Regions from separate parts of the Agromyces aerolatus genome, predicted to be linked through region 2. Evidence: predicted binding sites of a transcription regulator. Region 2 holds the regulator's gene; each other region holds the start of a gene.

Region 1 (10,319 bases), on a different contig from region 2:
GGCACCGACGACGAGGAGCGTGACCATGAGCGATCGACACGGGGCGTATGGCGAAGAGCCCGAGGTGATGAGCATCGGCATCCAGGCGGCGTTCGGCACGGGGATCGTCGGCGGGCCGCAGGGGCGCCGCGGCGGCGCCGGCTCGCTCGACGACGGGGGCCACGACCCCGGCAGCCGCGCCGACGAGACGGCGGGTGAGGTCGCCGAGGACATCTCCCACCTGCACGGCGAGGACGGCGGCCAGGAGGAAACCGGGCTCGCGCCCGGCGAGTCCGACTGAGGTCGCCGATTCCGCGTGCGCGGGCGCCACTGCGGACGTTTCCGGTTCCTCGTGCGTGCGCGCCACTGCGCACGTTTCCGGTTCCGCGTGCGTGCGCGCCACTGCGCACGTTTCCGGTTCCGCGTGCGCGGGCGCCACCGCGCACCTCGCCAGTTCGCGCGCGTGCGCGCCACCGCGAGCCCCAGCGCGCCTGCACACTCCGGGTTTCGCGCCCGTGCACGCCGCCGCGGGCTTCGCGCGCGCTGACGCAGGGCCGCCGCGGTCGCTACGGTGGCTCTGTGGAAGCTGCTTCGAACGACTTCGCCGCGACGCCGACGCTCTCCGGGACCGTGACCCGGCTCGAGCCGCTCGCGGCGGATCACGCGGACGCGCTCGCCGAGGCGGTCGCGGTCGATGAGCTCTGGCGTACCTGGTACACGCGCATCCCGTCGCCCGAGGGCATGCGCGACGAGATCGAGCGTCGACGGGGGATGCAGGCCGAGGGCCGGTTGGCCCCGTGGGCCGTCGTCGACGCGACGACCGGCCGGCCCGTGGGCATGACGACCTACCTCAATCTCGACCCCGCCAACCGGCGACTCGAGATCGGGTCGACCTGGCTCGGCGTCGACGCGCAGCGGACCGGCATCAACGCCGAGGCGAAGCGGCTGCTGCTCGCGCGGGCCTTCGAGGAGCTGGGCTGCATCGCGGTCGAGTTCCGCACGCACTGGCACAACCACCAGTCGCGCGCGGCGATCGCGCGCCTCGGCGCGAAGCAGGACGGCGTGCTCCGGAAACACGTGATCTTCGAGAACGGCACCGTGCGCGACACCGTCGTGTTCTCGATCACAGACGACGAGTGGCCCGCCGTCAGGGCCGGCCTCGACGCGCGCCTCGAACGGCACGCGCGGCGCTGACCCCGACCGGCATTCGCGATGGAAGACCCGCGTTCGCGATGGAAGTCGGGAAGTGGGTTGGAGTGTCTGCAGAGCGGGACTCCAACCCACTGTTCGGCTTCCGTCACACTTGCGGTGCGGTGGCGGTGGCGGTGTCACGGCGGCAGCGGCAGGCAGCGGATGCCTCGGGGTCAGGCGCGCTGCAGCTCGAGTGAGAACTCGATGAACCCGGTCGGCTCGACCGACACGAAACCGAGGTTCGGCGCCTCGACGCCGAAGTCCGCGAACGTGATCGGGATGCTGCCCGCGACCTGACCGGTCTCGCCGTTCAGCACGGCCTCGAGCTCGACCGTGACGGTCTGCGTCACGCCCGCGAGCGTGAGGTCGCCGGTCGCCTGGACGGTCTGCACCTCGCCGACGACGGGCGCCTCGTCGGTCGTGATCGCCTCGGTGAGCACGAACGTCGCCGTCGGGTGCTCGTCGACGCGCAGGGCCGTGTCGCGGAAGTAGTCGTCGCGGTTGCCCGAGTCGGTCTCGATCGTGGCCACGTCGACGGTGAGCTCGGCTGCGGTGAGCGAGAGCTCCTCGACCTGCAGCGTGCCGGTCACCTGCTCGGTGCGGCCGACGACCGTGACATCCGTGCCGTTCAGCACCTCGTCGACGCGGTAGCCGGCGTACGAGCCGGCACCCACCGACCAGGTCCCCGACAGGTCTTCGGCCGAGTCGTCGGCGCCGGCGCCGGAGCCGGCGTCCGCCTCGGCGCTCGGCGCCGCGGTGACGCTCGGGGCCGCCTCGGCCTCGCCCACGATGACGTCGCGATAGATGACCGGACCGGCGATGGCCGCGGTGGCGCCCAGCACGACCACCCCCGCGACGATCGAGGCGACGATGATCTTGGTGCGCTTCTGCATGCGGCTCCCCGGTGCTCGCGAGACGGTGACGCACCTCAGTTTTCCGTGCGAAACCATGAAGTCGCCGAGCATTCGCCCGACGTTCGGTCAACCCCCCCCTTGACCCAGCGCGCAAAGTTGAGTTCAATAGACTCAAGTTTGAAACGAAGGGACACGACCTTGGCGAACATGCAGGGTGCGCCGAACTCCCAAGAGGAGCAGAAGTCGGCGCTCGAACAGTTCGGCGTCGACCTCACCGCGCTCGCGCGCGCCGGAAAGCTCGACCCGGTCGTCGGCCGCGACGCCGAGATCCGGCGCGTGAGCCAGGTGCTCACGCGCCGCACCAAGAACAACCCGGTGCTCATCGGCGAACCCGGCGTCGGCAAGACCGCGGTCGTCGAGGGCCTCGCCCAGCGCATCGTGGCGGGCGACGTCGCCGAGTCGCTCAAGGACAAGCGGCTCGTCTCGCTCGACATCGCCGCGCTCGTCGCGGGCGCCATGTACCGCGGACAGTTCGAAGAGCGCCTGAAGAGCGTGCTCAAAGAGATCGACGAGTCCGAGGGCGAGATCATCACGTTCGTCGACGAGCTGCACCTGCTCATGGGCGCGGGCGGCGGCGAGGGCTCGGTCGCGGCCTCCAACATGCTGAAGCCTATGCTCGCGCGCGGCGAGCTGCACCTCATCGGCGCGACGACCCTGAACGAGTACCGCGAGTACATCGAGAAGGACGCGGCGCTCGAGCGCCGTTTCCAGCAGGTCTACGTCGGCGAGCCGACGGTCGAAGACACGGTCGCGATCCTGCGCGGCCTCAAGGGCCGCTACGAGGCGCACCACGGCGTCACCATCACGGATGCCGCGCTCGTGGCCGCCGCGTCGCTCTCGAACCGGTACATCACCGCGCGGCAGCTGCCCGACAAGGCCATCGACCTCGTCGACGAGGCCATGTCGCGGCTCAAGATGGAGATCGACTCGAGCCCCGTCGAGATCGACCAGCTCAAGCGCATCGTCGATCGCATGAAGCTCGAGGAGCTCGCGCTCAAGAAGGAGAAGGACGACGCCTCGAAGGAGCGCCTCGCGAAGCTGCGCGAGAGCCTCGTCGAGAACGAGCGCGAGCTCGCCGAGCTCGAGGAGCGCTGGAGCCGCGAGCGCATGGGCCTGAACCGGGTCGGCGAGCTCAAGAAGCAGCTCGACGCCGCGATCACGCAGCGCGACCTCGCGCTGCGCGAGGGCGACTACGCGAAGGCGTCGAAGCTCGAGTACGAGACGATCGCGAACCTCAAGCGCGACCTCGACGCGGCCGAGCAGGCGGATGCCGCCGGCAATGCCGCGGGGGAGCCCCGCATGGTGAACGAGCAGGTCACCGAGGAGGACATCGCGGCCGTCATCTCGGCGTGGACCGGCATCCCGGTCGGCAAGCTCATGCAGGGCGAGACCGAGAAGCTGCTGCACCTCGAGGCCGAGCTCGGCAAACGCCTCATCGGCCAGAAGCCCGCGGTCGCCGCGGTGGCCGACGCCGTGCGCCGCTCGCGCGCGGGCCTCAGCGACCCGAACCGGCCGACGGGCTCGTTCCTCTTCCTCGGCCCGACGGGCGTCGGCAAGACCGAGCTCGCGAAGGCGCTCGCCGAGTTCCTGTTCGACGACGAGCACGCCATGGTGCGCATCGACATGTCGGAGTACGGCGAGAAGTTCTCGGTCTCGCGGCTCGTGGGCGCGCCTCCCGGCTACGTCGGGTACGAGCAGGGCGGGCAGCTGACCGAGGCCGTGCGGCGCCGGCCCTACTCGGTCATCCTGCTCGACGAGGTCGAGAAGGCGCACCCCGAGGTGTTCGACGTGCTGCTGCAGGTGCTCGACGACGGGCGGCTCACCGACGGGCAGGGCCGGACGGTCGACTTCCGCAACGTCATCCTCATCCTGACCTCCAACCTCGGCTCGCAGTACCTCGTCGACCCGACGCTGAACTGGGCCGAGAAAGAGGAGGCGGTGCTCGCGACCGTGCGGCAGGCCTTCAAGCCCGAGTTCGTGAACCGGCTCGACGACATCGTCGTGTTCTCCGCGCTCAGCGAGCAGGAGCTCGCCGAGATCGTGAACCTCTACATCGACCGGCTCGCGGCCAGGCTGCACGAGCGCCGGCTGCAGCTCGGGGTCACGCCCGACGCGAGGTCGTGGCTCGCGGAACGCGGGTACGACCCGCTGTACGGGGCGCGGCCGCTGCGCCGCCTCATGCAGAAGGAGGTCGACGACCGGCTCGCGCGTGCGCTGCTCGCGGGTGAGATCCGCGACGGCGATGCCGTCGTCGTCGGGCTCGCCGCCGACGGCGATTCGCTCACGGTCGGCCGGGCCGAGTCGATCGGCGCGGACGACGACGGCGTCATCGACGCCGAGATCGTGGAGTGACGTCCCCGAGCGGAGATCCGCCCCCCGGCGGATCTCCGCTCGTTCCTCCCGGCGATCCCCCCGGGGATGAGGCCTCCCCGTATTCGCCGCAGGCTCTGCGGCGATTCTCACAGCCCGGGTCCGGCGCCGACAACACCCCGAAGTGGGGACCGCCGGCCGGGATGACGTAGGGTGGAGGACAGCAAGGGGAGTACTCCTTCCGCGACTGCTCGTCAATACGAATGCACCGAAGCGTTTCCGGGCCGTCGGTCTCACCGCGTGTGAGATGGAGAAGACCTTGGCAAGATCCGTCTGCCAACGTCTGGAGTCCCCATGTACGTCACGCCGCTCGTCTGGGCCATCACGATCGCCGTCACGATCGCGTTCTTCGTCTACGAGTTTTTCGCCCACGTGCGCAAGCCGCACGAGCCGACGATCGGCGAGTCCGCACGCTGGTCGGTGTTCTACATCAGCCTCGCGCTGATCTTCGGCGTCGGCGTCGGGCTCGTGTCCGGATGGGACTTCGGCGGCGAGTACTTCGCGGGATACCTGACCGAGAAGGCCCTGTCGGTCGACAACCTGTTCGTCTTCCTGATCGTCATGACCGGCTTCGCCGTGCCGAAGGCGTACCAGCAGAAGGTGCTCATGATCGGCATCGTCATCGCGCTGATCATGCGCGGGGCGTTCATCATGGCGGGCGCCGCGATCATCGAGAACTTCTCGTGGGCGTTCTACCTGTTCGGTGCGCTGCTGCTCGTGCTGGCCTATCGTCAGGCGTTCGGCGGCCACGGCGGCAACCCGGCCGACAACTGGTTCGTCAGGTTCGTGCGGCGCATCCTGCCCGTGACCGACGAGTACCACGAGGACCGGCTCACCGTGAAAAAGGGCGGCAAGCGGTTCGTCACCCCGATGCTGCTCACGATCATCGCGATCGGCTTCATCGACCTCGTCTTCGCGCTCGACTCCATCCCCGCGATCTACGGCCTCACCGAGGAGGCGTATCTCGTCTTCACCGCCAACGCGTTCGCGCTCATGGGATTGCGGCAGCTCTACTTCCTGATCGGCGGGCTGCTCGAACGTCTCGTGTACCTGGCGCAGGGCCTCGCGGTCATCCTCGGCTTCATCGGCGTCAAGCTCGTGTTCCACGCGCTGCACGTCAACGAGCTGTCGTTCATCAACGGCGGCGAGGGCGTCGACTGGGCGCCCGAGATCCCGATCTGGTTCTCGCTGCTGTTCATCGCCGCGACCATCACCGTCGCCACCGTCGCGAGCCTGGTGAAGACCCGCGGCGATCGCGAGAAGTCCGATCGCGAGCGGTTCGACGGCGAGCCGATCCCGGCGGCCGAGCCCGCGAACGACCGCGCGGCGGCGCCGGGCGAGCGGGCCGGCGAGCCCGCGCGCGACTGAAGCGAGCTCGGACACCGCAGGTGCCCGAGCTCGCGTCGCGCGACCCTCAGCGGGCGGGGTATCGGATGGGTGCGCGGTGCACCCGGTCGCACGCCTCCGTGAGGACGCCGAGCAGATCGCCGTCGGCGGCGGAGAACGACTTGCCGTCGATCGCGAGCGGCGCGCCGAACACCACGACCGGCGCACCGATCTCGGGACATCCGACCGCCTGATCGATCGTGAGCCCGCCGACGGCCTGCACCGGGACCGTGGTCGCGGCCACGATCGCCTCGAGGTCGGTGAGCGGCGTGAGGCCCCAGTCGGGGTGCGCGTTCCGGTGGTCGTAGCCGATGTGGTGGATCACCATGCCGACGCCGAGCGACTCGAGGCGCGCACACTCGGCGACCCGGTCGGGAGCGCCCAGGTCGTCGCCCATGACCAGCATGCCGAACCGCTCGCCCGCGGCGACGACCGCGTCGACCGTCGCATCGTGGGCGCGGCCCATCACGATCACGGCGTCGGCGCCCGCGTCGCCCATCATCTCGGCCTCGAGGTAGCCGCCGTCCATGGTCTTCAGGTCGACGATGAGCGGATGATCCGGGAACTCCTTGCGCAACGCGCGCACCGCGTGCAGGCCCTCGGCCAGCACGAGCGGCGTGCCGACCTCGATCCAGTCGGCACCGGCCTCGACGGCGATCGCCGCCGTCTTGAGCGCCTCGGCGTTGGTGGTGAGGTCGAGCGAGACCTGCACGAGCGGGCGGGTGAGGGTCTCGCGGGTGAGCTCGCGGATGGATGTCGACACGGGTCAGGCCTCTCTGCGGGGGGTGACGAGGTTGCGCAGCGGTGCGCCGCGCAGGTGGGCGGTGAGGTTCTCCTCGATGAGCCGGGCGGCACCGAGCGGACGGCCGCCCGCCGAGTGCGGCGTGAGGATCGCGTTCGGCAGGTCCCAGAGCGGTGAGCTCGGCGGGAGCGGCTCCTGCACGGTCACGTCGAGTGCGGCGCCGCCGATCCGTTCGGCGCGGAGCGCTTCGATGAGCGCGGCCTCGTCGATCGTGCTGCCGCGGCCCACGTTCACGACCCACGCGTGCGCCGGGAGCGCCGCGATCAGGTCGGCGTCGAGCGCGCCGTCGGTCTGCGGGGTCGACGGCAGGATCATGATCAGCACGTCGGTCGCGGGCAGGATCTCCGGCAGGTCGGCGGGGGTCAACACGGACACGTCGCCGGCCCTCCGCGCCCGGGTCGCCACGCCGGTGACGTGCGCGCCGAGCGCGATCAGGTGCGGCGCGAGCGTCGAGCCGATGCTGCCGTAGCCCCAGATGACGACGTTGGCGTTGCGCAGGGTGGAGAACAGTCCGGGGCTCGGCTCGGGCTGGATGCCGCCGAGCTCGCTCGCCCAGCGGTGGCCGATCTGCGCCCGCACGAGCGAGTGCAGGCGCCGGGCCGCCGCGAGCGTGAGCGCGAGGGCGTGCTCGGCGACCGGTGCGTCGTGCAGCGAGCGGCCGCTCATGATCGCGACCTCGGGCCGGAACCCCGCGGCGAGGGCGGCATCGCTGCCAGCCGAGAGCAGCTGCAGCCACTCGAGCTGCGGCAGACGCGCCGCCGCATCGACGAACAGCTCGTTCGGCATGCCCCACGCGACGAGGCCGCGTGCGTCCGTGTGCGCGTCGGGGACCGGGACGGTCGGGTCGAAGGTGACGACCTCGACGCCCGGGATGGCGGTCTCGAAGGCGACGTGGTCGGGCACGAGCAGCTTCATGCGACGCCTCCGGCCTGGTCGGTGGCGGCCGGGTCGGTGGCCGGGAAGGGCGTGCCGCTCGCGTCGCCGAGGGCGGTGAGCTCATCCGCGGTCGCGTCCGGCAGCTCGATGCCGGACGCGAGCCGCGAACGCCGGGTGGCCTCCTCGGGCTCGCCCGGCACGAGCACCTGCGCGAAGCCCGGTGCGGGCGCCGTCGCGTGCGCGGCGTCGACGAGCCCGTCCATGCGGGCGACGAAGTCGTCGAGCGGGATGAACCGGGTGACGTCGATCGCCATCATCCAGTGTCCGACGTCCTGCGGCTTGTTGAAGTCGGTGTACATATTGCCGATGTCGCCGGCGACCGCGGCGCCGGTCAGGACACCGCCGAGCACCTCGATCAGGAAGCCGAGCCCGTACCCCTTCGGACCGCCGGCGGGCAGCAGCGCGGTCACCGCGTCGGGATCGGTGGTCGGCACGCCCTGCGCGTCGACCCCCCAGTCGCCGGGGATCTCGGTGCCCTTGGCCTGGGCGAGCAGCACCTTGCCCATCGCGCTGGTGCTCGTCGCCATGTCGAGGCTCACGGGGTCGCCGCTCGTCGGCGCCGCGAACGCGAACGGGTTGGTGCCGAGCAGCGCGTCGCGGCCGCCGAACGGCACGACGATGGGCTCGGAGTTCGACACCACGATCGCGACCTTGCCGCGTCGGGCGAGCGCGCGGGCGTAGAACCCCGCGGTGCCGAAGTGCGTGCTGCCGCGCACGGCGGCGGTCGCGATGCCGAGCTCCGAGCTCAGGCCGTCGATCTCCTCGACGGCCGTCCGCGCGGCGAGCTGCCCGGGCGCCCCGGCGGCGTCGATGCGGACGACCGCGCCCGAGCGCTCGACGACCGGGGTCGAGCCGGGGACGACCAGGCCCGCGTCGATGCGTGCGCGGTAGGCGGGGAGCCGGATGACGCCGTGCGAGTCCACACCGCGCAGGTTCGCATCGACCAGCGTCTCCGCGAGGTAGGCGGCGTCGTCGGGGCGGTAGCCCCAGGTTTCGAGCAGTGCGGCGGCCCAGGCGTGCAGGCGGCCTCCGTCGATGATCATCGCGGCATGTTCCTTTCGCGTCGTTGCGGAGCGGTGTGCTGGCGCGTCTCCAAGACCTCATAATAGTCTTACTCGTATGACTTTTATATTCAATGACGAACGGGAGTGTCGATGAGGATCAGCGTGTTCCCCAAGGGGGACCTGGATGCACTGGCCGTGCAGCGCACCATGACGGTGTTCGAGTGGATCGAGAAGGCCAAGCCGCTTCCGGCCGAGGGGCTCGAGCTCTACAGCGGCATGTTCTGGCAGACCGACGACGCCTTCGTCGACTCGGTCGGCGAGGCCCTCGCGAACGCCGGGTTCGAGATGCCGATGCTGTGCGCCTCGCCGGACTTCACCAACCCCGAGGCATCCGTGCGCCAGGCCGAGTTCGACCGTGAGGTCGAGATGATCCGGATCACCGCGCGACTCGGCGGCCGCGGCGCCAGCACGCGAGTCCTCTCGGGGCAGCGGCACCCGGGCGTCGCGGTCGAGCAGGGCATCGAATGGGTCGTCGACGCCTACACCCGGCTCATCCCGATCGCGCGCGAGCTCGGTGTGACCCTCGCGATGGAGAACCACTACAAGGACGGCCACTGGACGTACCCCGAGTTCGCCCAGAAGGCTGAGATCTTCACGGCGATCGTCGACGCGATCGACGACCGGGCCACGTTCGGCGTGCAGTACGACCCGTCGAACGCGATCGTCGCGGGTGACGACTCCGCCGAGTTCCTCGAGCAGGTCATCGACCGTGTCGTGACGATGCAGGCCTCCGACCGCTCGCTCGCCCCCGGGGCGAGCCTCGACGAGCTGCGCCAGAGCGACGGCACGATCGGCTACTCGCCGCTGCTGCAGCACGGCGTCATCGGGCGAGGCATGAACGACTACCCCCGGATCTTCCGGACGCTCGCGGCCGCCGGCTACGACGGCTGGATCAGCATCGAGGACGGCGTCAACGGCATGGGCGAGATGGCCGAGTCGGTCGACTACCTGCGTGAGGCGCGCGACGTCTACTTCGGCGGATCGACCGCGGTCCGCGTGCAGAAGCACGAGGAGGCGCTCGCCGCGGCCGGACTTCCGAGCATCGCCAAGCCCGAGCTGGAGCGCGCGCGATGAAGGCGCTCGTGAAGTACGGGCTCGAGGACGGCGACGTGGAGGTCCGCGACGTCGCGGAGCCCGTGCTGCTGCCCGGCACGGTGCTCGTCAGCGCGCGCGCCGTGGGCGTGTGCGGCTCCGACATCCACATGTGGCGGAACGGGCAGAGCTGGGATGTCGCGCTTCCGGTGACCCTCGGCCACGAGACGGCCGGCGTGATCGCGGCCGTGGCCGACGACGTCACCGGCTGGCAGGTCGGCGATCGCGTCGTGTGCGAGACCGCGGCCTCGATCTGCGGCAGCTGCGCACTGTGCCGGACCGGCCGGTACAACCTCTGCCCGGAGCGGCAGGGCTACGGCGCGGTCCGCGACGGCGCGTTCGGCGAGCTGCTGCTCGCCGAGCCGCGGGTGCTGCACCGCATCCCCGACACCGTCTCCTTCGAGCAGGCCGCCATGACCGAGCCGTTCGCGGTCGCGTTCAACGCACTGGTCGAACGCGCGTCGGTGACGCCCGGCGACCTCGTGGTCATCCAGGGCGCCGGTGCGATCGGAGCGCTGTCGCTGCTCATCGCCAAGCTGCGCGGCGCGGGCACGACGGTCGTGCTCGGCACCCCGGTCGACGAGC
Region 2 (10,319 bases):
CTCGACCGGCGGACTGTTCCGGGTGGTGCTCGTGCTCATGATCGTCCTCCTCGTCGCGGCCCGGCACGAGCGCGAGCGCGAGCAGCGCGAGCACGCCGCCGACGATCGCCATGATCGCCGTGAACCCGAAATACCGCGGATGGATGTACAGTCCGAGCTGGCCCGTCACGGTGAGCCAGACGGTCGCGACGACGCCGATGAGGGTCAGCGCGACGCCCTTCCAGCGTTCGATGAGCCTAGGCCACAAGATTGACCCCCAACCCGATGGCGGCGCTCGCGAGCCCGACGATCGCTGTCAGCTGCACGAGCGTCCGCGCGGTGAACGTCGTACGCATGAGCGCGAGCATCTTGATGTCGATCATGGGACCGAACACGAGAAACGCGACGATCGCGCCCGGCATGAACGTCGACCCGAACGACAGCACGAAGAACGCGTCGACGTTGGCGCAGATCGAGATGACGAACGCGAGCAGCATGAGCGCGAACACCGACAGGATCGGGTTCTGGCCGAGCGTGATGAGGAAGTCGCGCGACACCGCGACCTGGATGAGCCCCGCGATCGCCGAGCCGACGAACAGCGCAGGCAGCATCGCGCTCGTCTCCTCGGCGAACATGCGCGCGGCCTTGCGGGGCTTCGACGAGGCATCCGAACCGGGGTGGGCGCACGCCGCCTGGAACCGGGGCGTCAGCAGCGACATGGGCTGCGGGTGGCGGCTGTACACCCACCCGACGAGGTTCGCGACGAGGAAGCCGCCCGCGATGCGGGCGATAAGGATGCCGTCGTCCCAGCCGAACGCCTGATACGTGGTGATGATCGTGACCGGGTTGAGGATGGGTGCGGCGAGCAGGAACGTCATGGACTCGCCGACCGTGAGGCCGCGCTGGATGAGCCCGCGCGCGAGCGGCACGTTGCCGCATTCGCACACCGGGAGCAGCACGCCGAGCAGCGACACCACGATGCGGCGCAGCACGGGATTGCGGGGGAGGCGCCGGATCAGGAAGTCCTCGGGCAGGAACAGCTGCACGCCGATCGACAGGCCGATTCCGAGGAACACGAACGGCAGGCTCTCGATCACGACGCTCACCGACAGGGTGATGAAGTCCTGCACCCGGTCGGAGAGCACGTCGCCGAGCTCGGCGGGCGCGACGAGGCGGATCGCGACGAGCGCGAGGATGCCGGCGATGCCGATGCCGATGCCGACGGACCTGGCGCGCGGGCGGCGCGGCGGGGCGAGCGTCTGGGACATCCCGATCAAGGGTAGGCGAGTCGTGGCCGCGAAGCTGGCGATCCGCCCGCGGGGCGCGACGTGCGCGGGACGCCCGGCGTCAGGCGGCGGGTGCGAGGTCCGTGACGAGCGTCGGCACGCTCACGAAGCTCATGCGTGCCGCTTCGACGACCACGACCGGGCTGACGCCCGTGCCCGGGTCGACGGGGCCCGTGAACGCGCCGGCCACGGGGTCGTCGGTCTGCGTGTACCCGTTCTCGGAGAGCACCCGCGCCCACGCGTCCTGCTCGCCATCGGCGACGTGGAGCTGCACGACGGTCAGGTGGACGTCCGAGTCCGGCCGCGCCCAGGTGCAGGCGGTGCCGCCCGCGGCGGCGAACTGGGCGGCGAGCGGGTAGCCCTGCGTGGCGCCCTCGCTGACCTCGAGTCCCTGCTCGGCGAGTGCCGTGGCCGCCTCCGGGGTCAGGACCGCGTCGCACGTGATCGGCTCGGGCTCGGGCTCCGGGGCGGGTGCAGCCTCGGTGGGCTCCTCCGCGGGGGCGCTCGGCTCGGCGCTCGCGCTCGCCGACGGCGACGCGGTGCGCGTCGGCGCGGGGCTCGCGGACGGCTCCGGCGAGGACGCGCACCCGCCGAGCAGCAGCAGCCCGCAGGCGAGGAGTGCGGTGCCGCCGAGGCGGAGCGAGGCGGTGGTCGCGGATCGAGCGGTCACTCCCGCAGCCTACCGATTGCCCCCGATGCGTTTCCCCACGTGAGGACCGGCCGGTCGCGCGGCGGCACGGCCGGCGCTGGCTGAAGGTGTGCTGAGAGTTGAGTCGATCACGCTCAAGTTTCGCGAAGTTCACTTGACATGTGCCGAGGGCTTTGCCAAGCTTGAGTCGTCGAGGCTCAAGTCTTGACGACCTGATGACTTTGGAGAGAACACACATGTCACGTGCAGTTGGTATCGACCTCGGCACCACGAACTCGGTGGTTTCGGCCCTCGAGGGTGGCGAGCCGACGGTCATCCCGAACGCGGAAGGATTCCGCACCACCCCGTCGGTGGTCGCGTTCACGAAGGACGGCGAGGTGCTCGTCGGCGAGACCGCCAAGCGCCAGGCCGTGACGAACGTCGACCGCACCATCTCGTCGGTCAAGCGCCACATGGGCACCGACTGGAAGACCGAGATCGACGGCAAGACCTACACGCCGCAGGAGATCTCGGCGCGCATCCTGCAGAAGCTCAAGCGCGACGCCGAGTCCTACCTGGGCGACACCGTCACCGACGCGGTCATCACCGTGCCGGCGTACTTCAACGACGCCGAGCGCCAGGCCACGAAGGAGGCCGGCGAGATCGCGGGCCTCAACGTCCTGCGCATCATCAACGAGCCCACCGCGGCGGCGCTCGCGTACGGCCTCGACAAGGGCAAGGAAGACGAGCTCATCCTGGTCTTCGACCTCGGTGGCGGCACGTTCGACGTGTCCCTCCTCGAGGTGGGCAAGGACGACGACTTCTCGACCATCCAGGTCCGGGCGACGTCGGGCGACAACCGCCTCGGCGGCGACGACTGGGACGAGCGCATCGTCGAGTGGCTGATCAAGCGGTTCAAGGACTCGACCGGCGTCGACGTCTCGAACGACAAGATCGCGAAGCAGCGCCTCAAGGAGGCCGCCGAGCAGGCGAAGAAGGAGCTCTCGAGCTCCATGTCGACGAACATCCAGCTCCCGTACCTCTCGCTCACCGAGAACGGCCCAGCGAACCTCGACGAGACGCTCACGCGCGCGCAGTTCGAGAACATGACCTCCGACCTGCTCGACCGCACCAAGAAGCCGTTCGAGGACGTCATCCGCGAGGCGGGCATCAAGGTCTCCGACATCGCGCACGTCGTGCTCGTCGGCGGTTCGACCCGCATGCCGGCCGTCTCCGAGCTCGTGAAGCAGGAGACCGGAAAGGACCCGAACAAGGGCGTGAACCCCGATGAGGTCGTCGCCGTGGGCGCGGCCCTCCAGGCGGGCGTCCTGAAGGGTGAGCGCAAGGACGTGCTGCTCATCGACGTCACCCCGCTGAGCCTCGGCATCGAGACCAAGGGCGGCATCATGACCAAGCTCATCGAGCGCAACACGGCCATCCCGACCAAGCGCAGCGAGACCTTCACGACCGCCGACGACAACCAGCCGTCGGTCGCCATCCAGGTCTTCCAGGGCGAGCGCGAGTTCACGCGCGACAACAAGCCGCTGGGCACGTTCGAGCTGACCGGCATCGCCCCGGCTCCGCGCGGCATCCCGCAGATCGAGGTCACGTTCGACATCGACGCCAACGGCATCGTGCACGTGTCCGCGAAGGACAAGGGCACCGGCAAGGAGCAGCGCATGACGATCTCGGGCGGCTCGGCGCTGCCCAAGGAGGACGTCGAGCGCATGGTCCGCGACGCCGAAGAGCACGCGGCGGAAGACAAGAAGCGCCGCGAGTCCGCCGAGACCCGCAACCAGGCCGAGCAGCTCGCCTACCAGATCGAGAAGCTCATCAAGGACAACGACGACAAGCTCCCCGCCGACGTCAAGTCGGAGGTCCAGGGCGACGTCGACGCGCTGAAGTCCGCGCTCGCCGGTGAGGACGACGACGCGGTGAATTCCGCGTTCGACAAGCTCTCGCAGTCGCAGACCAAGCTGGGCGAGGCGATCTACGCGTCGTCGCAGCAGGAGGCCGGCGCGAACCCGGGCACCCCCGGTGAGGACGCCTCGGCGACCGGCACCGACGGCGGCTCGTCCTCCGACGAGGACGTGGTCGACGCCGAGGTCGTCGACGACGAGGACGAGAAGAAGTAACCATGACTGACGAGAACCAGAGCCACGAAGAGCCGATCATCCGGGACAAGAGGCGGATCGACCCCGAGACGGGCGCGGTTCGTCAGCCCGAAGGCGGTGAGCAGGGCGCGGATGCCTCGACCGAGGCATCCGCCCCCGGCCCCGCCGCCCAGCCAGGTGCCGACCAGCCGGCCGGTGACGAGGAGCTCACGGTCGACGACATCCTGAACGCGGCGCAGGCCGAGGTGCAGGAGCCGTCGGCTGAGCACCTCGCCGACCTCAAGCGGGTCACGGCCGAGTACGCGAACTACCGCAAGCGCACCGAGGCGAACCGCGAGCTCGAACGCGAACGTGCGGTCGGGGCCGCGGTGGCCGTGCTGCTGCCCGTGCTCGACGACCTTGACCGGGCCGAGAAGCACGGCGACCTCGAGGGCGACGCACCCTTCGCGACGATCGCCGCGAAGCTGCGCGGCGCCGTCGAGAAGCTCGGGCTGAAGCCGTTCGGCACGCCGGGCGACGCGTTCGACCCGACGCAGCACGAGGCGATCTTCCAGCAGCCGTCCTCCGACGTCGAGGTCGACACCGTCGCCGACGTCATCGAGACCGGCTACCTGCTGGGCTCGACCCTGCTGCGCCCCGCCAAGGTCGTCGTCACGACCCCGGCGTAACCCCGCCCCGCTGGTCGAGTAGCGAAGCGTATCGAGACCTGGTAACCGATTCTCGAGAGCCCGTCACCGGGTCTCGATACGCGTCCTCCTTCGTCGGGCGCTACTCGACCAACGATCATTGAGCACAGAGAGGAGGTGCCGAATGGCCAGTCAGGACTGGTTCGACAAGGACTTCTACGCGACCCTCGGGGTCGCGAAAGACGCCAGCGAGGCGGAGATCAAGAAGGTCTACCGCAAGCTCGCCCGGCAACACCACCCCGATTCCAACCCGGGGGATGCCGCGTCCGAGGCGAAGTTCAAGGAGATCAGCGAGGCCTACTCGGTGCTCTCCGACGCCGAGCAGCGCAAGGAGTACGACGCGGTGCGCGCGATGGGCACGGGTGCCCGGTTCACCGCGCCGGGCGGCCCGGGCGCGGGCGGCTTCGACGACGTGTTCGGCGGCATGTTCGGCGGTGGCCAGCCCGGCGGACGCGGCGGCTACACATTCCAGCAGGGCGGCGGCGAGTACGACGATCTGCTCGGCAACCTGTTCGGCAGCGGCCGGTTCGGGCAGACGAGCGGCGGCTACCGCGGGTTCGGCGGCCCGACCAAGGGCCGCGACTTCACCGCGAGCACGACGCTCGACTTCATCACCGCGACCAAGGGCGACCAGATCACGCTGCAGGCCTCGGACGGCAAGCCGATCACGGTGCGCATCCCCGCGGGCGTGGCCGACGGTCAGAAGATCCGGCTGCGCGGCAAGGGCCAGCCGTCGCCCGACGGCGGCGAGGCGGGCGACCTCATCCTCACGGTCAACGTGCGCAAGCACCCCGTGTTCGAGCGCGACGGCCTCAACCTGCGGGTGAAGGTGCCGGTCACGTTCGGCGAGGCCACGCTCGGCGCGACGATCGAGGTGCCGACCCTCGGCGGCGACCCGGTGAAGCTCAAGGTCGCACCCGGCACGCCCAGCGGGCGTGTGCTCCGGGTGAAGGGCCGCGGCGTCGAGACGAAGAAGGGCACTGGCGACCTGCTGGCCGAGGTCCAGGTCGCGGTGCCGTCGCATCTCGGCAAAGATGCGGCCGAGAAGCTCGAGGCGTTCCTCGCGGAACTGCCGCACGAGAACCCTCGCGCCGACCTGATCGCACGGGCGAAGGCGTAGCCCGGCGATGAACGAGACCAGTCCGATGTTCGTGATCTCGGTCGCCGCCGAGCTCGCGGGCATGCATCCGCAGACGCTGCGGCAGTACGACCGGCTGGGCCTCGTCTCACCCACCCGCACGGCGGGCAAGTCCCGCCGGTACTCGATGCGCGACGTCACACAGCTGCGCGAGATCGCGCAGCTGTCGGCCGAGGGGGTGAGCCTCGAAGGCATCCGCCGAGTGCTCGGGCTCGAAGACGAGGTGACCGAGCTGCGCCGGCGTGTGCGCGAGCTCGAGACCGCGCTGGCCGACGAGATGCTCAACCGGCCCGGCCGGCGCGTGTTCGCCGCGGGCAGCGCGGGCGAGATCATCACGATCAAGGGCGGAACGCGCGTGCGCCGCGAGAACGCCGTCGTCGTCTGGCGCCCGCTCGAGCGCGAGTAATCTTTCTCCCCCCTCCCCCCGGTTGGTCGAGTGAGCTACGCGCCAGCGAGCGTATCGAGACCGGGTCACCGGGTCTCGATACGCGTGCTCGATCCTCGCGTGCTACTCGACCGGCGGGTGGGGGTGCTCGTGCCTCGCGGGGTCCTCGACCGGCGGGTGGGGCTCAGCGGCCCCAGGCGGAGGCGGGGGCCTCGACGACGGGCACGGGCGAGGTCGTCCAGTGCGCGCCGTTGCCGTAGTGGCTGGTCGCCCACGGCGAGGCCCAGATCGCGGCGGCCGTGGCGCCGGCGTCGGTTCCCGCGTCGAGGCCGGCCTCGATCGCGTCGTAGAACGAGAGCCGTCGCAGGCTGTCGGCGGCGTAGAACGCGCCGACCTGCAGGGTCGCGTAGCTGCCGAGTCCGGATCCGCCACCCGACCCGTTGCCGTTGTTCAGCGGGTTGTTGCGGTTCCACCAGTTGTCGGGCCCGTTCTCCTCGCGCATCCACTCGGTGATGACGGCGACGTTCGCCTCGGTGACGGGGAATCCGCCCTCGACGAGCACGAGCTTGGCCCAGTCGTGATTCGTCCCACCCTGCACGAGCGTCTCGGGGCCGGTCGACGCGGTGTACGACTCGCGCGAGACCGCGGGCTGCCGCGCATCTCCGGCGATGTTCACGCGCTGCACCGCGTCGCGGGTCGCGTCATCGGCGGATGCCTCAGCGAACGCCGAGCCGTCGGGCGCCGTCGCGTGCAGCGGGGCGAGCGCGACCGTGCCGACGAGCGCGAAGATCGCGGAGGCCGCGAGCACCCCGGCCGTACGCCGGAGCCGGCCGTGCACGGTCGTGCCGGGGTGCCGGGGCCGTCCGGAGCCCGCCGCCGTACCGGCCCGCTTCGCGGGCTCGCCGAACGTCGCCGCCTCGCGCGTGCGTGCGGCGCGTCGTTCCCCGGTGTGCCCCGATCGATGTTGGCGCATGCGGTGCCGAGGGTAGCAAACGAGCCTTGAGGCATCCATCCCGCCCGCGTCGCGCACACGGGATGCGTGGTGGCGCCGACGGCGGGTTGGCCGCGCTCGGGCGCCAGGCCGGATGCGATGGGTGGCCTGGCGCCCGAAGCGCTGCCGCCGGCGGGTCGCTCGGCGGGGGTTCGGGCCGGCGCGTGCGGGGAACACCTTCCGGCCCAGGTCCATGTGGTCCCCGGGTATGCCGCTCTGGTGAGCGGTGGTGGGCCGGCGCGTGCGGGGAGACACCTTCCAGCCCGGATCTTCTCAGTCCCCGGGTCGCCGCTCGACTGAGCGACTTCGGTCCGGCGCGTGCGGGGAACCACCTTCCGGACCGGTCTTGCTCTTCCCCGTGATTCCCACAGTAGCATACCGATATACCAAACGCAACACGTCGCTTTCTTCCGCGGTCGGTAGGCTGCCGGGGTGGATCTGAGTGCCGTGCGCCGAGCACCCGACGTCGAAGGACCCGGCCTCGAGGCGTTCGACGCGGCAGATCGGCTGATCCTCGACGAGGCGCAGCCGTTCCTCGCGAGCGCGCTGAGTGGGGGTTCTGATCCTCGCCCCGCATCCGCATCCGCATCCGCATCCGGATCTGCATCCGAGCCCGTGCCGCACGCCCGGCCGGGCATCGCCGTGATCGGCGACACGCACGGCGCGCTCGCGCTGAGCGTCGCGGCCGATCTCGGGATGGACGTACGGGTGCACCAGGACGCCCTGCTCGGCGAGCGGGCGATCCTCGCGAACGCGCAGCGGCTGGGGCTCGCGCACGCGGTCCGGGTCGAGCCCGCGACGCCCGCGCTCGTGCGCGACGCCCGCATCGTGCTGCTGCGTCTGCCACGTTCGCTCGACGCCCTCGACGAGCTGACGTCGCTGATCGCCGATCATGCGGCGCCCGGGGTCGTCGTGGTCGCGGGCGGCCGGCTGAAGCACATGTCCGTCGCGATGAACGATGTGCTGCGCCGGCGCTTCGCGCGGCTGGACGTGACTCACGCGCGGCAGAAGTCCCGCGTGCTGATCGCGCGTGAGCCCGGCGCGGCGCGGCCCGGGGCGCCCGCCTGGCCCCGCCGCGCCCGCGACGAGGCCCTCGGCCTCACCGTGGTCGCGCACGGCGGGGTGTTCGCGGGCACGACGGTCGACGTCGGCACGCGCTTCCTGCTCGACGTGCTCGACGCCGCCCTCGCGGGCGGTGACCCCGCCCTCGTGGGCGGCGACCCCGTCCTCGTGGGCGGCGATCCCGACCTCGTGGGCGGCGACCCCGTCCTCGTGGGCGGCGATCCCGACCTCGCGGATGGCGATCCCGGCCCGGGCCCGCGCACCGTGGTCGACCTCGCGTGCGGCACGGGCATCGTCGCCGTCGAGCTCGCGCGCCGCTTCCCGCGCGCCCGGGTCGTCGCGTCCGACCAGTCGGCGGCCGCCGCGGCCAGCGCCCGGCAGACCGCCGCCGCGAACGGCCTCGACGACCGCATCGTGGTCGAGCGCGCCGACGGGCTCGAGTTCGCCGCCGAGGCATCCGTCGACCTCGTCGTGCTGAACCCGCCGTTCCATGCCGGAGCCGCCGTCACGACCGCGCTCGCCGAGCGCCTGTTCGCCGAGGCCGGGCGAGCGCTCGAGCCGGGCGGGCGGCTGGTCGCGGTCTGGAACTCGCATCTGCGCTACCGGCCGGCGCTCGAGCGCCTGGTCGGCCCGACCCGGCAGGTCGCGCGCAACCCGAAGTTCACGGTCACGGTCTCCACGCGGCGGCCGCTCTGAATGACCCGAGCCGCGAAGGACGGCAAGTCCGTCGCGAAGGGGTGCAGGCCTCCGAGGATCGTGTCAGGCTGGGATGGTGACGGACACGCTCGAACGCACCGAACTCGACCTGGTGAACGACCCGGTGATCGAGGGCGTGTGGCGCACGATCGTCTGGGACGATCCCGTCAACCTCATGACCTATGTGACCTACGTGTTCCAGAGCTACTTCGGGTTCCCGCGTGCCGAGGCCGAGCGGCTCATGCTGCTCGTCCATCACGAGGGCCGCGCGGTCGTCGCGAGCGGCAACCGCGAGGCGATGGAGCGCCACGTGCAGGCGATGCACGGATACGGGTTGCAGGCCTCCGTGGCGAGGGTGGACCCGTGATCGTCGCAGGACGCACCGGGAGCGACGGCGTCCGGCTCGTGCTCGAGGCCGAGGAGGCCATGCTGCTCTCCGAGCTCGCCGACCAGGTCGACTCGGTGCTGCTGCTCGGCGCCGAGGACGATCCCGCGCTCGACCGCCTGCTGCCCAACGCGTACCCCGACGACCTCGACGCGGCACGCGAGTTCGCCCGCTACACGCGCGGCAGCCTCGTCGACGGCAAGCGCCAGGCGGCGCAGGCGGTGCGCGACGCGACCTCGATCGGCGACGGCGACCGGTTGGTCGAGATCGAGCTCGACCAGGTGCAGGCGTGGGGCTGGCTCACGTTCCTGACCGATCTGCGGCTCATCCTCGCCGAGCGGGTCGGGGTGGGTGAGGAGGGCACGCCGGATCAGGACGAGCAGCGCGACGACTACCTGCGTGCCGCGTACGAATGGGCCGGCTTCGTGCAGGGATCGATGCTCGAGGTACTCGACCCGACCGAGTCCTGACTGGCAGGCTGGTGCCGACCGCGGCACCCGGCCGCCCGAAGGATGGTGGACGGATGTCGCGTACGGACTCGGACCCGAGGCAGCGGCCGACCACACTCGCGCCTGATCGCGCGACCGAACGTGCCGAGCCCTTGCGGCGCGTGTTCCGCGACCCGGCGGGCACCGCGGAGTCGCTGGAGTCCGCGGCGCTCGTGCTCGGCGGCGTCGGGTTCGTCGTCGTCGGCCTGATCGCCTGGGTGGTGTTCTGGAACCGTGAGCTGCCGATCTCGGGCTCGGGGTCGCTCACCGAGTTCGTCGCCGTGACCTGCGCGTTGGTCGCCATCGCCGCGTTCGTGTTCGGGCGCCTCGTGCTCCGGGTGCCGTCGCCGACGCTGCGCGCGGAGGTCGGTCCCGGCCTCTCGGTCCCCGGTGCACGCCTGCACTGGTTCGACCTGATCGCGCTCGCGCTCGCGCACGCGGTGATCGTGCTGCTCGGCTGGACGGGCCTCGGTGCGGTGCT
Region 3 (10,319 bases), on a different contig from region 2:
TAGCCGTTGTCGGCCGAGGCGTCGAGCTGGCTCGTGACGAGCAGCGGGATGGCGATGCTCACGCCCAGGTCGAACGCGGCGAGCCAGTCGGGCATCCGGATGCGCTCGACCGGCCACAGGCTGAGCACCGTCGCCACCGCGTAGAGGCCGAGGGCGACGATGCCGGGCCACGGGTCTCGGGGGATGTCGAGCGACGAGATGCCGAGCACGACGTGGTAGGCCGAGAACATGACGGCGAGCACGAGCATCAGCCAGCGGGGGACGGTGATCATGTGTCGTCACCCGCCTCGGACGGGCGCGTCGGCGCCGACGTCGGCAGCGGGCCCGGCCAGGTCAGCACGATGGAGGTCCCGGCGCCCGGCCGGGACACGACGTGGGCCGCTCCCCCGGCGTTCGTCATGCGCTCCTCGATGGAGACCCGCAGTCCCAGCCGCTCCTGCGGCACGGTCGCGGGGTCGAATCCGGCTCCGTCGTCGACGACCTCGATGCGGCACGCCGCGCTCGAGATGCCCGCGATCCGCACCTGCCGGTCGACCTGGCGCCCGGCCACGTCGCCGTGCTGCGCACTGTTGACCATCGCCTGGGCCGCAGCCGTGTAGAGCGCCTCGACCGCCTCGACGGGCAACTCGACGCCCTCCACGTTCGTGACCCGCACGTCGAACGTGCTCAAGAGCGTTGACGTCGCGGTGTGCAACCGCCGCACGAGCGCCGTCAACGGGACTCGGTCGAGCGAGCGCGGGCCGCTGCTGCCGGCTTCGTCGAGTCGTTTCACGGCCTCCCGGGCCATGCGCGCCGCGAGCGCCTGCTCCTGCTCGGTCTCGGCGGCCGCCGCGGACAGCAGGGTCGTGAGCACCGAGTCGTGCACGAGCGCATCGATGCGCACGCGTTCGGTCTCCGTCGCGTGCTGGCGCGCCGCGATGTCGTATCGCTGGAGTGCCGCGTCCTGCGCGAGGTCGACGCCTTCGGCGGCCTGCCTGAGCATCGTGATGATGACGAGCACGACCACGCCCAGGATGAGCGCGTACACCGCGTTCAATCCGGCGAGCGCGGGCCCGACCTCGCCGCCCGCGGGCGTGAGCCGAACGACGCCGTACAGCAACGGCACGCCGATCGTGTAGGCGATCGCTCCGCCGACCGGGAAGGCGACGACCGCGGCGGTCGTCGCGACGGTGCAGAGGAAGTACAGCCACGGCTGGGCCCCGCCGAGGGCCGTCGGGTCGGCGACGAGGAACGGCCAGGCCGAGAGCGCGATGACGTACAGCACGGCGTACGCCGCGGCGACCCCGCGCACGCCGACCCTCGCGAAGCTCGCGAGGGCGACGATGACCGCGGCGCCGTACAGCACGGCCATCAGCGCGATACCCGAGCCGGCGGTGAGCGCGGCGGACTGCTCGAGCGCGGCCGGCACCGTCTGCGCGGAGAAGACCAGGCCGGCGATGCCGAGCGCTCGTGCTGAGACGGTCTCGACCTGCGCCCGGCTCACCGCCCGGCGGCGCGTCGTCGGACGCGCCACCGGCGCATCAGGTGCGGGCATCTCCGGTTTCGCCGTCGAGGCCGGGGAGGATGCCGTCTTCGACGGCGCGACGGAGCAGGTCGACCTTCGTCGGCGCGGGGCGGCCGACCTCCACGTATTTCGCGCGGATGCGGTCGAGGTACTCGCGAGCGGTCGAGTGCGCGATACCGAGCTGCAGGGCGACGAGCTTCAGCGGGAGCCCGGACGCGTACAGGTGGAGCACGTCGCGCTCGCGCCGGCCGAGCTGCGCCTTCGCGAACTCGCGGTCGGCCTCGATCGCGCTGGCCCACTCGACGTTGTTGAGCGGTTCGCCTCGCGCCACGGTCGCGATCGCCGCGATCACGGCGGACATGGGCGACGCCTTGGGGATCACGCCGGCGGCGCCGGCGGCGAGCGCCTCGCGGACGGCCGCGACGCGGTCGGCGATGCTGTGCACCAGGACCGCGCTGCCCGTGGCGAGCACCGCGCGCACGTTGTCGGTCACGACGGTGCCGTCCCCGAGCGAGAGGTCGAGCACCACGACGTCGCACGAGCGGCCGTCGAGCGCGTCGAGCAGCTCGGCGACTCCGGCCGCGTCGGTGACGACGTCGTACCCGGCTTCGCGGCAGGCCGCTCGGAGGCCCAGCCGGACCGCTTCATGATCGTCGACGATGGCCACGGTCGCGCCCTCGGGCGCATTCGCGGCCGAACCTTTCGCGACCGAAGGCTCCGCGGCTGACGTGTCCCCGGCCAAATCGTTCCCCTCCACGGTTCACAGAGTAGCGGCAAGCCGCGCGACGGCTTCGACGTGGTGCGTGCTGGGGAACAGGTCGAACGCTCTGATCGCCTCGAGCTCGTAGCCGTGCGCGCGGAACGTGCCGACGTCGCGCGCGAGTGCGACGGGGTCGCACGCCACGTAGACCAGCTGCGCGGGTCGCAGCGCGGCGAGCCGTTCGACGACCTCGCGCCCGGCCCCGGATCGCGGCGGGTCGAGGATGACGGTCGCGGCCGCGAGACGGTCGCGCGTCGCGCGGTCGGCGGATGCCTCGAGGGCGCCGAGCCACCGGTCGACCCGGCCGGTCTCGGCCCGTGCGCCGACCCAGTCCGCGAGGTTCGCTGCGGCGTGGTCCGTGGCACGGGCGTCGGCCTCGACGCTCGTGATCCGCACGGTCTCGCCGAAGCGGTCGCCGACGGCGGCGGCGAGCAGGCCCACTCCGCCGTAGAGGTCGAGGTTCGCCGCGCCGGGGTCGAACCGGTCGCCGTCGACGAGGTCGCGGACCGCGCGGCTCAGGGTCGCGGCCGCGCCGCGGTGCACCTGCCAGAAGCCGCCCCGGTCGAGCGCGAACTCGCGTCCGTCGACGATCTCGTGCACGAGGGGGCCGGCGCCGTGCTGGTCGACGACGACGGCAGGTTCCCCCGTGCCCGGCGCGATCAGGTCGATGGAGCCCGCGCCGGGCAGGCTCGAGCCGAGCGGCGCCAGCGCGCGCAGCTCCTCGACGGCGAGCGGCAGATCGGTGACCGGGACGACCCGGTGACTGCGCGCCGCGTAGGGCCCGACCCGGCCGGCGTCGTCGACGTGCAACCGCACCCGCGTGCGCCAGCCCGTACCCGACTCGGCGTCCGCGCCCGGCGCGAGCGCCTCGTCCACCGGCTCGACCACGACGTCGCGTTCGAGCTGCGCGAAGCGCTGCAGCGCCTCGGTCAGCACCTCTCGCTTGAGCTCGCGCTGACGAGACATCCGGATGTGCCCGAACTCGGCACCACCGGCGCGGTGCTCGGGGGCGCGGTCGACGGACGCCTCGGCCCAGACGTGCTCGCGCCGGTCGGGGGACGCGTCGAGCACCTCGACGGTCTCCGCCCGCCAGAAGCGGTCCTTCCTGACGTCGGTGACGCGCGCGCGGACGCGCTCGCCCGGGATCGCGTCCGAGACGAAGACCACGCGTCCGTCGTGCCGCGCGACCGCGACGCCGCCGTGAGCGATGCGGTCGACCTCGAGGTCGAGCACGGGCCCGTCGGTGACGGGCTCGGGTGAGGCCGTCCGGGTTCCGGATCGGCGTGGGCGGTGCGTGCGGGGCATCCCTCGATGCTTTCACAGTCCCGGTGGCGGCGGGCAGGATGGGCTCATGCGCCTGTACCTCGCCTCGACGTCTCCCGCTCGACTCCAGCTGCTGCGACAGGCGGGCATCGAACCGGTCACGATCTCGCCCGGTGTGGACGAGGAGGCGCTGGTCGAGGAGATCGAGACCGTGCGCGGGCCGCTGGCCGCGCACGAGCTCGTCCAGCTCCTCGCCCAGGCGAAGGCCGAGGCGGTGCTCGGCGCACGCGCCGATGGGAGGCCGATCGACGGGCTCGTGCTCGGCGGCGACTCCGCGTTCCTGCTCGGCGAGCGCATCTACGGCAAGCCGCACCGCGCGGAGGTCGCGCGAGAGCGCTGGCACGGGCAGAACGGCGCGACCGGCGAGCTGTGGTCGGGGCACTGGCTCATCGACCACCGGGGCGGGCGGGTGCGGGGCGCCGTCGGCCGGCCCGCGGTCGCCTCCGTGAGCTTCGCTCGGCTCGACGACGCCGAGATCGATGCGTACGTCGAGTCGGGCGAGCCGCTGAAGGTCGCGGGCGCGTTCACGGTCGACAGCCTCGGCGGGCCGTTCATCCGACGGGTCGAGGGCGATCCCTCGACGGTCGTGGGCCTCTCGCTGTCCACGCTTCGCGAGCTGGTCCGCGAACTGGGTGTGGCCTGGACCGATCTCTGGACGCCCACGCACTGACGCGGGATTTGTCGCCGTCCGCAAGCCGGTCCCGTCGTTTTTGTAGGGGTCGCCCAAAGGTGGGCCTGCGCCCGCGAATAGGCTTGGGGATCATGCCGCGCATCACCAAAGTCCTCATCGCCAACCGGGGTGAGATCGCCGTCCGCGTGGTCCGCGCGGCTCGCGACGCCGGAATCGCCTCCGTCGCCGTCTACGCCGACCAGGACCGCGATGCCCGCCACGCCAAGCTCGCCGACGAGGCGTACGCGCTCGACGGCGCAACGAGTGCCGAGACCTACCTCGTCATCGACAAGCTGCTCTCGGTCGCCCGCCGGTCGGGCGCCGACGCGGTGCACCCCGGCTATGGCTTCCTCGCCGAGAACCCCGAGTTCGCGCGCGCGGTGATGGCGGCGGGCCTGATCTGGATCGGACCCTCGCCCGAGGCGATCGAGCGCCTCGGCGACAAGGTCTCGGCCAGGCATGTGGCCGAGAAGGTGGGCGCGCCGCTCGCGCCCGGCACGCTCAACCCCGTGGCGGATGCCTCGGAGGTGCTCGAGTTCGTCGACGAGCATGGTCTGCCCGTGGCGATCAAGGCCGCCTTCGGCGGCGGCGGCCGCGGCCTCAAGGTCGCCCGCACCCGCGAAGAGGTGCCCGAGCTGTTCGACTCGGCGACGCGTGAGGCCGTCGCGGCCTTCGGTCGCGGCGAGTGCTTCGTCGAGAAGTACCTGGACCAGCCGCGCCACGTCGAGACGCAGTGCCTCGCCGACGAGCACGGCAACGTCGTCGTGGTGTCGACCCGCGACTGCTCGCTGCAGCGCCGGCACCAGAAGCTCGTCGAGGAGGCGCCCGCGCCGTTCCTCTCCGAGGCTCAGGTCACGGCGCTGTACGACGCGTCGAAGGCGATCCTCCGCGAGGTCGGGTACGTCGGCGCCGGCACGTGCGAGTTCCTCATCGGACAGGACGGCACGGTGTCGTTCCTCGAGGTGAACACGCGCCTCCAGGTCGAGCACCCCGTGTCGGAGGAGGTCACGGGCCTCGACCTCGTGCGCGAGCAGTTCCGGCTGGCCGAGGGCGGCGTGCTGGACTACGACGACCCCGCGGCGATCGGGCACTCGATCGAGTTCCGCATCAACGGCGAGGACCCCGGCCGCAACTTCCTTCCTGCGCCGGGTCCCGTCCACCAGCTGCGCTTCCCCGGCGGCCCCGGCGTGCGCATCGACTCGGGCGTCACCTCGGGCGACGAGATCTCGGGCGCGTTCGACTCGCTGCTCGCCAAGCTCATCGTCACGGGCAAGGACCGCGAGGAGGCGCTGGCGCGCGCGCGGCGTGCGCTCGACGAGTTCGAGGTGACGGGTCTGCCGACCGTGCTGCCGTTCCACCGCGACATCGTGCGCAACCCGGCGTTCGCACCCGAGGGCGACGCCCCGTTCTCGGTGTACACGCGCTGGATCGAGACCGAGTACGACAACCGGCTCGAGCCGTGGACCGGTGAGCCGACCGAACTCCGCGGGCCCGCGGAGCGTACGAACGTCGTCGTCGAGGTCGGCGGCCGCCGCATCGAGGTCTCGCTGCCGAAGAAGCTCATCGGCGATTCCACCGGTGCGGGCGCGGCGAAGACCGCGCGCCCCGCACCGCGGCGTCGCGGCGGCGCCCACTCGGTCGACACCGCGACGGGCGATGCCGTGACCGCGCCCATGCAGGCCACCGTCGTCAAGGTCGCGGTCGCCGAGGGCGACCGCGTGGTCAAGGGCGACCTGGTGCTCGTGCTCGAGGCCATGAAGATGGAGCAGCCGATCGTCGCGCACAAGGACGGCGTCATCGGCCTCGTGAACGCCGAGACGGGCGCCACCGTCTCGAGCGGCCACGTGCTGCTCTCGATCGCCGACGCGTAGGCTGCCACCCGCCGAGCGGGTCGAGCGGGTCGACGAGACAGCCGCAACCTCTGGCATGATCGCAGGAGCTGACGAACGGAGCGCGCATGATGACCGAGGCGGTTCCCGGGCGCTATCCGACCGATCGTCGTCCGAGCTTCCTCGCCGCGGTCGTCATCACGCTCGTGATCCTGGGCTTCGGTTTCGTCGTCTTCGGGTACACGCCCGCGGTCATCGCGACGCTGTACGTGGGCATGTTCGCGTCGTATGTCGCGATCCCGTACACGGTGATCGCCCTCGTGGTGCGCGAGCTGACCGCACGTCGCGCGCGCACCCGGGCCGAGGGAGCCGATGTGAGCGATGACGCCATCCGGTTCGGCCTGTTCCGGCAGCGTGCGTCGCTCGTGAACGCGGTCGCGATGCTCGCATTCCTGCTCGTGACGATCGCCCTGAGCCTCTCGTGGGGCGGGCAGCCGGCGGTCGGCATGGGACCGTCCGGGGGCCTCATGACCCTGGGCACGTTCGCCCTCGTGGCCGGCACGTTCGCGATCGTGGTCAATGTGCCGTCGATCTACTCGAGCCGGGTCGTCGGATCCGAGCGGCACGCGATCCGCGAGCGCATCGGCGCGTGGAAGCTCATCCTCGCCACCACGATCCTCACGACGGCCTCCTGGATCGCGTATTCGGGCTTCGCGCTCTACTTCCTCACGCTCTCGATGTGGTCCTGATCACGACGAACGCCCCTCCGGTCGGAGGGGCGTTCGCTGACTGACCCGTCGCGAGGCGGTCAGGCTTCGACGGACGGCTGCTCCTGCGGGTGCTCGTGCTGGACGAGCGTCCCGGGGGAATCGGCGCCCTCGACGGCGATCTTCCTGGGCTTCGCCTTCTCGCTGACCGGGATCGTGACGCTGAGGACGCCGTTCGAGTAGGTCGCGGAGATGCGGTCGGTGTCGACGCCCTGCCCGAGGTTCAACTGGCGCAGGTACGACGCGGCCTCGCGCTCGCGCACGATCCACTTGACGCCCTCACCGGCGGGCAGGCTCCGCTCTGCGCGGATGGTGAGCAGCTGCCCGTCGACGTCGATGTCGACCGAGCCCGGATCGATGCCGGGCAGGTCGGCGCTCAAGACGTAGTGGTCGCCGTCGCGGTACAGATCCATGGACATGCGACGCGGGCCACGCCGGGTCTCGAAGAGCGCAGACGCCATGCGGTCGAGGTCGCGGAACGGGTCGTAGGTGGTGGCCATGTGTGCTCCCTTCATCAGATGCCATCAGATGTTGAGTCACTTCGACTCAACTTGAGAACAGGATAGCAAGTTGAGTCGAACCAGCTCAAGTCCCGAGTGGAGCGATGCTCGGGTCAGAGGGTCTCGTGGTTCGCGAGCTTCTCGGTGAACTGCTGGATGCGGCGGGCCCGGGTGTCGGGGCGCTTGGCGTCGGCGATGCGGAAGAGGAACGGCCAGCGCTTCGAACGGCCGAGCGTGGCCCAGAAGGCGGATGCCTCGGGGTTCGCGTCGAGCGCGGCCTGGAAGTCGGGTTCGGGCCCGGCCGTGCTCATGCGGTAGGCCGCGTCCCAGCGGCCGTCGGCCTTCGCGCGCTCGATCTCGGCGTGCCCCTGCGGCCGCATGCGCCCGGCGTCGATGAGTCGCTGCACATGCTCCTGGTTGATCTGCGACCACGGGCTGCGAGCGCGGCGTGGCGTGAACGCCTGCGCGACGTAGTCGTCATCGTGCCGGCTGACCTGCCCGTCGATCCAGCCGAAGCACAGCGCGACGTCGAGCGCCTCGGCATACGAGATTCCCGGCGCCGAGGAGGTCTTCTTGCGGAGCACGAGCCGCACGCCACCCTCGGGCGGATCGTTCTCGAGGAACGCCTCCCAGGCCTCGGCGGAGAGCGGCCCGATCAGCGGCTTATCGGCGAACGAGACCATGCGCCCAGGCTAACCCTCGCCTCCGACACCCACGTGCTGCTGACATACTCCCCATTCGACTCCCGCCACCTGACGGACGGGCGCTAATCCGGCAGGTGAGCGGCGATAGCGCCGATGTCCGTTCGGTTGGAGCCGGAGATGATCCAGCGGCCGCTGGATTTCCCGTCGCCGATCTGCAACTTCCCGTCGCCGACCTGGAGGAACTGCGCCTCTCCGCGCTTCCGCGCCTCTTGGCTCGAAAACACCACGAACTCGAGGTCCGCGCCTTCGTCACTTCGACAGGTCACGATGGAATCGGCTGTGTCAGCCGGCGGCACTGTCCGATGGCACCCATACCCGCGATCCTCGGCCAGGCGCACGAAGCGGCCCTCCAGGTCTATGGACGAACACGCGGTGAATGCGAGGACGATCGCGACCGCGCAACCCGCGTACGCGAGGAGCGACCGCGCGGAACTCACTTCAGTAGTGCCTCGCGGATCGCGAGCACTCCGCCGTGATCGATCGAGAACCGATCCGCGCGAGCGGGATCGTAGGTGATCACGGATCGCTCGTCGCCGGAAAGGACCTCCATCTGCGCGCGGCCCTGCGCCACCGCATCCTGGTTGAACATCGCCGAGTGAGCCTGCTCCCCGCGAGCAGCGCTCAGCTCGATCGATCCGTCATCCCGAGTGGCGACTTCGACTCGCCAGCCCGCGATTTCGGCCGAGTCGATCGAGGGTTCGACGAGTACGCCCTCTCGCGGTCGGCTGACGTCGAGCGCCCTGCCGTAGCTTTTCCCGGAGCATTCGCCTGGTACACCGCCGGAGAAGAATACGTTGAAGCGACCGGCTCGAAAGGATCTGACATTGTTCACCGTCGCCTCCCCAGCCCATGCGCTCGTGCCGGCATCGCCGAAGTACACGGTGATGCGACTCATTCCGGCCGTCGACCCTCCTGAACCTCGGATGCCCGTTCGGGATTGCGAAAGTGTCGCGCCGGTTTCGATGCGCCACGCGTCGTGACATGTCGGCCCGTCATACCATGTGGCGTCAGCCGCAGTTGCTGACTGCGTGCCAGATGCGATGAGCGCGATGGCAGCGACGACAGCTGCGATGCACACTGATTTCCTTCTACGCATTCCACGGCCTCTCTCGGCTCTGAACTGAATGCGTATTACTATCTCATTAATCCGGGGGTATCGCCAGAGAACGCATCACCGGGTCCGTCCTCCGAGTGCTCAGCCGAGGAGCTCGGCCGCGTAGGCGCTGACGCCGCGGCGGAGCTCGAAGTAGATCTCGCGGACGTCGGCCGCGACATCCGCCTCAGCGCGCCGCGCCCACTCGTCGAAGGCGAGCCGGAAGGTCGTGGCGACGATCGCGACGAGCGCGCGCGCGGTGAGCGCATCGCTCTCGTCGCCGGTCGCGGCGACCGCGGCCGCCGTGAGGATGCCGATGTGCTCCTCGTCGCGCTGCAGCGCGATCGCGAGCAGTGAGGGCTCGGCGGCGATCAGGCGCCGGGTGCGGAGCACCCGGTCGCGCGCACCGTCCTCGCGCGCGAAGTCGTCGAGGAGTCGCAGCCAGCCGGTCTCGAGCGCGGTGCTCACGGGGGCGCCCGCACGAACCGCGGCGAGGGTCTCGCTCATCACGAGCTCGGCCTGCTCGTCGTCGACGAAGACGGCATGCTCCTTGGTCGGGAAGTACCTGAAGAACGTGCGGGGCGACACGCCCGCGGCGTGGGCGATGTCGTCGACCGTGGTGCCGGCGACACCGTGGCGCTCGAACAGGTCGAGGGCCGCGTCGGAGATCTCGTCGCGCGTCGCCTGCCGACGTCGCTCGCGCAGGCCGAGCGGTGCTTCGATCGGTTCGTCGGGTTCGTCGTCCGCCATGCGCGAAATTCTACAGCTCGCGCCAAGTTGGCAGAGTCTGCCATAATTGTCGACGCCGCTCGTGGGCAATGGCGCGCCCGAGACATCCGACCTCGAAGGACCCCTGGTGACCACCGCCCAAGCCGCCCCCGGCGCACACTCTCCCGCATCCTCCCCCGCCCCGCGTACCGGGCCCGTGATCGCCCTGCTCGTCGCGGCCGCGTTCGTCGTCATCCTCAACGAGACGATCATGAGCGTTGCGCTGCCGCGGCTCATGGCCGATCTCGACATCACCGCGGCGACCGCGCAGTGGCTCACGACCGGCTTCATGCTCACGATGGCCGTCGTCATCCCGCTCACCGGGTGGGCGCTCGAGCGGTTCAACATCCGGACCGTGTTCTTCACCGCGATGGGGCTCTTCGCCGTCGGCACGCTGATCG

What was found. Region 2 encodes HspR, which represses chaperone genes until heat shock. Its sites were predicted from a motif close to AAGTTGAGTCNNNNNGACTCAACTT; they were not measured.
Region 1: a site for HspR is predicted at 2,178-2,202, ahead of RH864_RS14760 (ATP-dependent Clp protease ATP-binding subunit). Genes of this name have one in related genera too.
Region 3: a site for HspR is predicted at 7,382-7,406, ahead of RH864_RS10900 (Hsp20/alpha crystallin family protein). Genes of this name have one in related genera too.

Annotation. Positions count from the first base shown of each region.
Region 1 is NZ_JAVKGQ010000013.1:12,830-23,148, forward strand. Features, by position in the region: gene RH864_RS14745 (hypothetical protein) at 26-280, shown strand; gene RH864_RS14750 (GNAT family N-acetyltransferase) at 559-1,173, shown strand; gene RH864_RS14755 (YceI family protein) at 1,344-2,063, opposite strand; gene RH864_RS14760 (ATP-dependent Clp protease ATP-binding subunit) at 2,232-4,436, shown strand; gene RH864_RS14765 (TerC family protein) at 4,749-5,822, shown strand; gene RH864_RS14770 (orotidine 5'-phosphate decarboxylase / HUMPS family protein) at 5,869-6,603, opposite strand; gene RH864_RS14775 (NAD(P)-dependent oxidoreductase) at 6,607-7,557, opposite strand; gene RH864_RS14780 (Ldh family oxidoreductase) at 7,554-8,621, opposite strand; gene RH864_RS14785 (sugar phosphate isomerase/epimerase family protein) at 8,745-9,716, shown strand; gene RH864_RS14790 (zinc-dependent alcohol dehydrogenase) at 9,713-10,319, shown strand, end outside.
Region 2 is NZ_JAVKGQ010000029.1:4,633-14,951, forward strand. Features, by position in the region: gene RH864_RS19040 (TIGR03943 family putative permease subunit) at 1-247, opposite strand, end outside; gene RH864_RS19045 (permease) at 237-1,247, opposite strand; gene RH864_RS19050 (hypothetical protein) at 1,327-1,935, opposite strand; gene dnaK (molecular chaperone DnaK) at 2,151-4,028, shown strand; gene RH864_RS19060 (nucleotide exchange factor GrpE) at 4,031-4,675, shown strand; gene RH864_RS19065 (DnaJ C-terminal domain-containing protein) at 4,818-5,813, shown strand; gene RH864_RS19070 (heat shock protein transcriptional repressor HspR) at 5,821-6,237, shown strand; gene RH864_RS19075 (hypothetical protein) at 6,401-7,189, opposite strand; gene RH864_RS19080 (class I SAM-dependent methyltransferase) at 7,640-8,965, shown strand; gene clpS (ATP-dependent Clp protease adapter ClpS) at 9,039-9,332, shown strand; gene RH864_RS19090 (DUF2017 family protein) at 9,329-9,820, shown strand; gene RH864_RS19095 (hypothetical protein) at 9,874-10,319, shown strand, end outside.
Region 3 is NZ_JAVKGQ010000007.1:102,880-113,198, reverse strand. Features, by position in the region: gene RH864_RS10935 (hypothetical protein) at 1-272, opposite strand, end outside; gene RH864_RS10930 (sensor histidine kinase) at 269-1,513, opposite strand; gene RH864_RS10925 (response regulator transcription factor) at 1,521-2,171, opposite strand; gene RH864_RS10920 (class I SAM-dependent RNA methyltransferase) at 2,265-3,569, opposite strand; gene RH864_RS10915 (Maf family protein) at 3,616-4,257, shown strand; gene RH864_RS10910 (acetyl/propionyl/methylcrotonyl-CoA carboxylase subunit alpha) at 4,350-6,128, shown strand; gene RH864_RS10905 (hypothetical protein) at 6,218-6,835, shown strand; gene RH864_RS10900 (Hsp20/alpha crystallin family protein) at 6,895-7,353, opposite strand; gene RH864_RS10895 (YdeI/OmpD-associated family protein) at 7,467-8,036, opposite strand; gene RH864_RS10890 (hypothetical protein) at 8,120-8,494, opposite strand; gene RH864_RS10885 (hypothetical protein) at 8,491-8,952, opposite strand; gene RH864_RS10880 (TetR family transcriptional regulator) at 9,253-9,900, opposite strand; gene RH864_RS10875 (DHA2 family efflux MFS transporter permease subunit) at 10,007-10,319, shown strand, end outside.